2 regions of the Saccharothrix sp. CCNWYY140 genome follow, and region 2 is predicted to be linked to the other one. Evidence: riboswitches for the same ligand, from Rfam matches in the RefSeq annotation. Region 2 holds a riboswitch; the other holds the start of a gene.

Region 1 (3,493 bases), on a different contig from region 2:
CGGGCATCCCCGTGCAGCGGGCGAACGGCGGACCGCGCGGCCTGGTGAAGGTCGAGTCCGCGGACCCGGCCTACGTCGCGGCGATGCGGAAGCGGGCGCCCGAGGTGCCCGAGGTCCTGCTCGCCGCGGCAGCGAGCTACTGGCAGCTCGTGGGCGACCTGTCCGAGGCGGAGGCGTGGTGGGACGCGGGCATCAGCCCGTTGGACCAGCGGGCCCTCGACTACCGGGCCGCCGGGCTCACGCCCGCCGACCTGGGACGTCGGCTCGGACCGATGACGGTGCTCCAGCACCTGCGTCGGGGCAGTGCGGCGGCCTGGTGTGTCGCCAGGTTGCAGCGGCAGCGCCGGGACGGCGTTGCGTGATGTCGGGCGCGCCACGCGCGAGCGTGGCGCGGCGCAAGGGCGTCGCGCGGTGAGGGCGCGGCGTGGTCGGGACCAGCGCGAACCGGGAGGGCGGGCTCCTGTGCGGGGAGCCCATTCCGGCTGAGCGCCGCCTCGTCGGTGGCTCGAAGTACCCTGGAGCCGTGCGCAGCGGTCTCATCACCCCCCAACGTGTGGCGATCGCCGTTGTGTGCTTGCTCTCGCTGGTGGTCTGCTGCGGTCTCGCCTACTGGCAGTGGGAGCGGTTCTCCGAGGCCGGTGGCACGTTCCAGAACCTCGGCTACGTCTTCCAGTGGCCCCTGTTCGGCCTGTTCCCCGCCTTCATGGTGTGGCGGATGCGCAGGCTCGCGGCTCAGCGCAAGGCCGAAGACGCTCGTCAGGAGCCGGTGGCCGCGCCGTCGGAGCCGGTCGTTACCGTGGACCCCGTCAGGACACCCGCGCACGACGACGAGGACGACGAGCTGGCGGCCTACAACCGCTACCTCCGGGAGCTGAACGCGCGGGACCAGCGCTAGAGCGAAGGCGGTCGGTAGGGCGATGAGCGGTGCGTTGGGCCGGTTCCGGTTCATGGCTTACGTGGTCGGTGTGGGCCTGCTCCTGCTCGTGGCCGCGATGCTGGTCAAGTACGTGGGCGACGCCGACGGGATGATGAAGGTCGTCGGCCCGGTCCACGGCTTCCTGTACGCGATCTACCTCGTCATCACGGTCGACCTGGCGCTCAAGGCGCGCTGGTCGCTCAAGGGCACGGCCCTGGTGCTGCTCGCGGGCACGATCCCGTTCGTGTCCTTCTACGCCGAGCGCAAGGTCGTGGAGAGCGTCCGCCTGGAGCGGGCGCTCTGACCGTGCCCGTGTTGACTGGCCCTACCAGGCACAACTAGCGTCTGGCGGTACCAACTGAACACGGCCGTCGATGTCGCGCGGGAGAGTCCCCGTCCCAGGGGCGCCGAAGGAGCAACTCCTCCCCGGAATCTCTCAGGCACAGCTACCGCCCGACGAAGGCAACTCTGGAAAGCAGGCGCACCGCGCCTCGCCCACGGTGCAAGCCGCGCACCCGCCGACGTGCGGGACCGCGGCGAAGCTCTCAGGCTCATGACAGAGGGGGAGGCTCACTCGGAACGAGGAGTCTCGATGGACCGTGTCATCCTTCGTAGCGGCAGGCCGACCGACCCGGTCGGCGACCCTGCCGTGCCCGCCCCCAGGGAGGACCCCGTGGAAACCCGCCGGACGCCGCTGCACGCCGAGCACGAGGCGCTGGGCGCCCAGTTCACCGACTTCGCGGGCTGGCGGATGCCGCTGCGCTACGACAGCGAGCTGGCCGAGCACCACGCCGTGCGCACGTCGGCGGGCCTGTTCGACCTGACCCACATGGGCGAGATCGTCCTGACCGGCCCGCAGGCGGGCGCCGCGCTGGACTTCGCGCTGGTCGGCCACGCGAGCGCGATCGGCGTCGGCCGCGCCCGCTACACGATGATCTGCCAGGCCGACGGCGGCGTGATCGACGACCTGATCGTGTACCGGACGGGTGACCAGGAGTACCTGGTCGTGGCGAACGCGTCCAACGCGGCGGTGGTCTTCGCCGCCCTCCAGGAGCGCGCCGAGGGCTTCGACACGACCGTCGAGGACAAGTCCACCGACTACGCGCTGCTGGCCGTGCAGGGGCCGAACGCGGTCGCCATCCTCGAAGGCCTCACCGAGACCGACCTGGGCACGGTCAAGTACTACGCCTCCTACCCGACCGAGGTGGCCGGGAAGCCCGCGCTGCTGGCCCGCACCGGCTACACCGGCGAGGACGGCTTCGAGCTGTTCCTGGACCCGGCCGACGCCCCGCACGTGTGGCAGGCGCTCCTCGACGCGGGCAAGCCGCACGACCTGCGGCCCGCCGGCCTGGGCTGCCGCGACACCCTGCGCCTGGAGGCCGGGATGCCGCTGTACGGCAACGAGCTGAGCACCTCCCGCACGCCCTACCACGCCAACCTGGGCCGCGTGGTCAAGCTGGACAAGCCCGGCGACTTCGTCGGCCGCGAGCCGCTGGCCGAGGTCGCCGGCGCGGGCGTCGAGGCCAAGCTGGTGGGCTTGAAGACCGAGTCCCGCCGCGCCCCGCGCCACGGGTACGCCGTGCTGGACGCCGAGGGCGCCCCGATCGGCGAGGTCACCAGCGGCGCGCTGTCGCCGACGCTGGGCTACTCCGTGGCGATGGCCTACGTGCCGCCCGCGCAGGCCGAGCCCGGCACCAAGCTGTCCGTCGACGTCCGGGGCAGGCAGGAGCCCGTCGAGGTCGTCGCCCTGCCGTTCTACAAGCGCAACTCGTAGGGAGAAACCCCACCATGTCCGAGCACTTCAACACCTCCCTCGCGGAGTTCGACCCGGAGGTGGCCGAGGCGGTCGCCGCCGAGCTGCGCCGGCAGCAGGGCACGCTGGAGATGATCGCCTCGGAGAACTTCACGCCGGTGTCGGTGCTCGAGGCGCAGGGCTCGGTGCTGACCAACAAGTACGCCGAGGGCTACCCGGGCCGCCGCTACTACGGCGGCTGCGAGAACGTCGACGTGGTCGAGCGGCTGGCCATCGCGCGGGTCAAGGAGCTGTTCGGCGCGGGGTTCGCCAACGTGCAGCCGCACTCGGGCGCGCAGGCCAACGCGTGCGCGATGTTCGCGCTGCTCCAGCCCGGTGACACGATCCTGGGCCTGGACCTGGCGCACGGCGGCCACCTGACCCACGGCATGCGGATCAACTTCTCCGGCAAGCTGTACAACGTCGTGCCCTACCACGTGTCCGATGTGGACGGTCGGGTGGACATGGCCGAGGTCGAGGCGCTGGCCGCCGAGCACAAGCCGAAGCTGATCGTGGCCGGCTGGTCGGCCTACCCGCGGCAGCTGGACTTCGCCGAGTTCCGCCGGATCGCCGACTCGGTGGGCGCGTACCTGATGGTGGACATGGCCCACTTCGCGGGCCTGGTCGCGGCGGGCCTGCACCCGAGCCCGGTGCCGCACGCGCACGTCGTCACCACGACCACGCACAAGACCCTGGGCGGCCCGCGCGGCGGCGTGATCCTGACCAACGAGGCCGACCTCGCCAAGAAGATCAACTCGGCGGTGTTCCCGGGCCAGCAGGGCGGT
Region 2 (3,493 bases):
GTCGATCCAGCCCTGTGGTTCAGCCATGTGCGCTCCGATCGGAGGTGTGGCGTGGCGGTGGCGGGGTTCTGCTCTGACCATCGGCCGACCGGGCGTCGTGACTTACCTGTTACCCGCGGAATTCACTCGATCGCTTGAGGGAGGACACAGAACGTGTCCTGTTGGGTCAAGAATTGTGCGCAGATGGCTGGGGTGGCTGGGCACGGGCTGCCGGCGCCCGCTAAGATTGGCTTGCGCGACCCGCTCCCAGTGACCCCCAGGCTGGTTGAGCGGGTCGCGTTTTTAGCGCTCACATGCGAGAAGGGGCGCCCACCCGGTGGTGGACGCCCCTCCTTCGTGGAAGCCGCTCAGACCTCGAACGGCGTGTAAGCCAGGTCGTGTGCTGCGGCGACCGGCTCGTTGGTGAGCTGGCCGTCGTGCACGTTCAGGCCCAGGGCCAGGGACTTGTCCGCCCGCAGGGCCGCCTGCCAACCCTTGTCGGCCAGCGCCACGGCGTAGGGCAGGGTCACGTTGGTCAGCGCGTACGTCGAGGTCCGCGGCACCGCGCCCGGCATGTTCGCCACGCAGTAGAACACCGACTCGTGCACCTGGTAGGTCGGGTCGGCGTGGGTGGTGGGCCGCGAGTCGGCGAAGCAGCCGCCCTGGTCGATCGCGATGTCCACCAGCACCGAACCCGGCTTCATCTGCGCCACCAGGTCGTTGGACACCAGCTTCGGGGCCTTCGCACCCGGCACCAGCACCGCGCCGATGACCAGGTCGGCCTCGCGCACGGCCTGCTCCACCGAGTACCGGTTGGACGTGACGGTGCGCAGCTGCCCCCGGTAGAGGGCGTCGATGTGCCGCAGCCGGTCCACGTTGGTGTCGAGGATCTCCACGTCCGCGCCCATGCCCACCGCGATGGTCGCCGCGTTCAGACCGGCCACGCCGCCGCCGATGACGACCACGCGCGCCGGGTGCACGCCGGGCACGCCACCGGGCAGCACGCCCCGGCCGCCGGACGGCTTCATCAGCGAGAACGCGCCCACCTGCGGCGCCAGCCGGCCCGCCACCTCCGACATCGGCGCGAGCAGCGGCAGCGCGCCGTTGGCGGTCTGCACGGTCTCGTACGCGATCGCGGTCGTGCCGGACGCGATCAGCGCCTCGGTCAACGGCCGGTCGGCGGCCAGGTGCAGGTAGGTGAACAGGGTCTGGCCCCGGCGCAGCAGCGGGTACTCCCGCGCGATCGGCTCCTTGACCTTGAGCACCAGGTCGCCCTCGGCCCACACGTCCTCGGCGGTGGCCAGGACCTTCGCGCCGGCCGCGAGGTACTCCTCGTCGGTGATGGCGGACCCGAGGCCCGCACCCGCCTCGACGAACACGTCGTGGCCGCGCAGGGTGAGCTCGTGGGCGCCGGCGGGGGTCAGCGCGACGCGGTACTCGTGGTTCTTGATCTCGCGGGGTACTGAGATCCGCACGGTGGGCTCCTCACAGGCGTTGTTACGCCCAAGGTCCGGTACTCCGGATCCACTGTCATCGTGCTGGCAGCACCAACCGGCAGGGGTCCGATTGTGTCGAGCGCACAACTCTGGACGCGCGTTGACACCGCGGTGACGGGGACTTAGCGTGCTCGGCGACCGCCCAACTGAACATCGGCCGGGGTGCCCGCACGACGGGCACCGGAACCCGAGCGGGAGAGTCCCCGGCACGTCCGGGGCGCCGAAGGAGCAAGTACCCCGCACACTCTCAGGCAACGAGAACCGCTCGGGCGAGGCGACTCTGGAAAGCGTGCTTCACGGCGCGCACCCACGGTGCAAGCCGCAGCGACGCGGCGAAGCTCTCAGGTCCCAGGACAGAGTGGGGATCTGACCCGACCGTGGCCTCAGGAGCGCTGAAGATGACCTTTCCGGAGAACCTGCTCTACACCGCCGAGCACGAGTGGGTGGACTGGGCGCCGGGTACCCAGGACCCCGTGGCGATCGGCATCACCTCCTACGCGGCGGAGTCACTCGGTGACATCGTGTTCGTGCAGCTGCCGACCGTCGGCGAGCACGTGAAGTCCGGCGAGGTGTGCGGCGAGCTGGAGTCCACCAAGTCCGTGAGCGACCTGTACGCGCCGGTCAGCGGCGAGGTGGTGGAGGTCAACGAGGCCGCCGCCGACGACCCGTCGCTGATCAACAACGACCCGTACGGCGCCGGCTGGCTGTTCAAGGTGCGCGTCGAGGACGCGACGGGCCTGCTGACCGCCGGCAAGTACGCGGAACTGACCGGGGACTGACCCGCCGTGGCGATCAGCGTCTTCGACCTGTTCTCCGTCGGCATCGGGCCGTCCAGCTCCCACACGGTCGGCCCGATGCGCGCGGCCACGATGTTCGTCGCGCGCCTGGGGCACCGGCTGACGTCCGTGGACCGGGTGCACGCCCAGCTGTTCGGCTCGCTGGGCGCGACCGGTCACGGTCACGGCAGCCCCAAGGCCGTGCTGCTGGGGTTGGAGGGCCACAAGCCCGAGGAGGTCGACCCGGTCGAGGCCGAGGGGCGGGTGGCGGCGATCCGCGCCACGAAGCGGCTGCTGCTCGGCGGGGTCCGGGACATCGCGTTCGACGAGGACACCGACCTGGTGATGCACCGGCGCAAGTCCCTGCCGCTGCACCCCAACGGGATGAGCTTCACGGCGTACTCGGGCGGCGAGGTGCTGGACGAGGCCGTGTACTACTCGGTCGGCGGCGGTTTCGTCGTCGACGAGAACGCCTCAGGCACCGACCGCATCAAGGCCGACGAGACGGAGCTGGCCCACCCGTTCAAGACCGGTGACGAGCTGCTGGCGCGGACCCGGGAGACCGGCCTGTCCATCTCCGAGGTCATGCTGGCCAACGAGCTGTCGTGGCGCACGGAGGCGGAGGTCCGTTCGGGCCTGCTGCACATCTGGGGCGTCATGCAGGAGTGCGTCGAGCGGGGCTGCACGGAGACCGGTGTGCTGCCGGGCGGCCTGAAGGTCCGGCGGCGGGCGGCGGAGATGCGGCAGCGCATGGCCGCCGAGCACTACGCCACCGACCCGTTGCGGGTGATGGACTGGGTGACCCTGTTCGCCCTGGCGGTGAACGAGGAGAACGCGGCCGGCGGCCGGGTGGTGACCGCGCCGACCAACGGCGCGGCCGGCATCGTCCCGGCGGTCCTGCACTACTACACCCGGTTCGTGCCCGGCGCGTCCGACGACGGCGTGGTGCGGTTCTTGTTGACGGCGGGCGCGGTGGGCGTGCTGTTCAAGGAGAACGCGTCCATCTCGGGCGCGGAGGTCGGCTGCCAGGGCGAGGTCGGCTCGGCGTGCTCGATGGCGGCGGGCGGCCTGGCCGAGGTGCTGGGCGGGACGCCGGAGCAGGTGGAGAACGCGGCCGAGATCGCGATGGAGCACAACCTGGGCCTGACCTGCGACCCGATCGGCGGCCTGGTGCAGATCCCGTGCATCGAGCGCAACGCGCTGGCGTCGATCAAGGCCATCACCGCGGCCCGGATGGCGCTG

The links. A riboswitch is a leader RNA that binds a small molecule or an ion and turns the genes downstream of it on or off. The one in region 2 is predicted to bind glycine.
Region 1: another riboswitch for glycine. It lies ahead of gcvT (glycine cleavage system aminomethyltransferase GcvT); the one in region 2 lies ahead of gcvH (glycine cleavage system protein GcvH).

Annotation. Positions count from the first base shown of each region.
Region 1 is NZ_JBBEGC010000041.1:7,179-10,671, forward strand. It holds gene WBN91_RS19595 (helix-turn-helix transcriptional regulator) at 1-362, shown strand, start outside; gene WBN91_RS19600 (hypothetical protein) at 524-895, shown strand; gene WBN91_RS19605 (DUF3817 domain-containing protein) at 918-1,220, shown strand; glycine riboswitch at 1,289-1,378, shown strand; glycine riboswitch at 1,380-1,483, shown strand; gene gcvT (glycine cleavage system aminomethyltransferase GcvT) at 1,509-2,690, shown strand; gene glyA (serine hydroxymethyltransferase) at 2,705-3,493, shown strand, end outside.
Region 2 is NZ_JBBEGC010000010.1:116,559-120,051, forward strand. It holds gene WBN91_RS08670 (hypothetical protein) at 1-27, opposite strand, end outside; gene ald (alanine dehydrogenase) at 348-1,454, opposite strand; glycine riboswitch at 1,658-1,749, shown strand; gene gcvH (glycine cleavage system protein GcvH) at 1,874-2,254, shown strand; gene WBN91_RS08685 (L-serine ammonia-lyase) at 2,261-3,493, shown strand, end outside.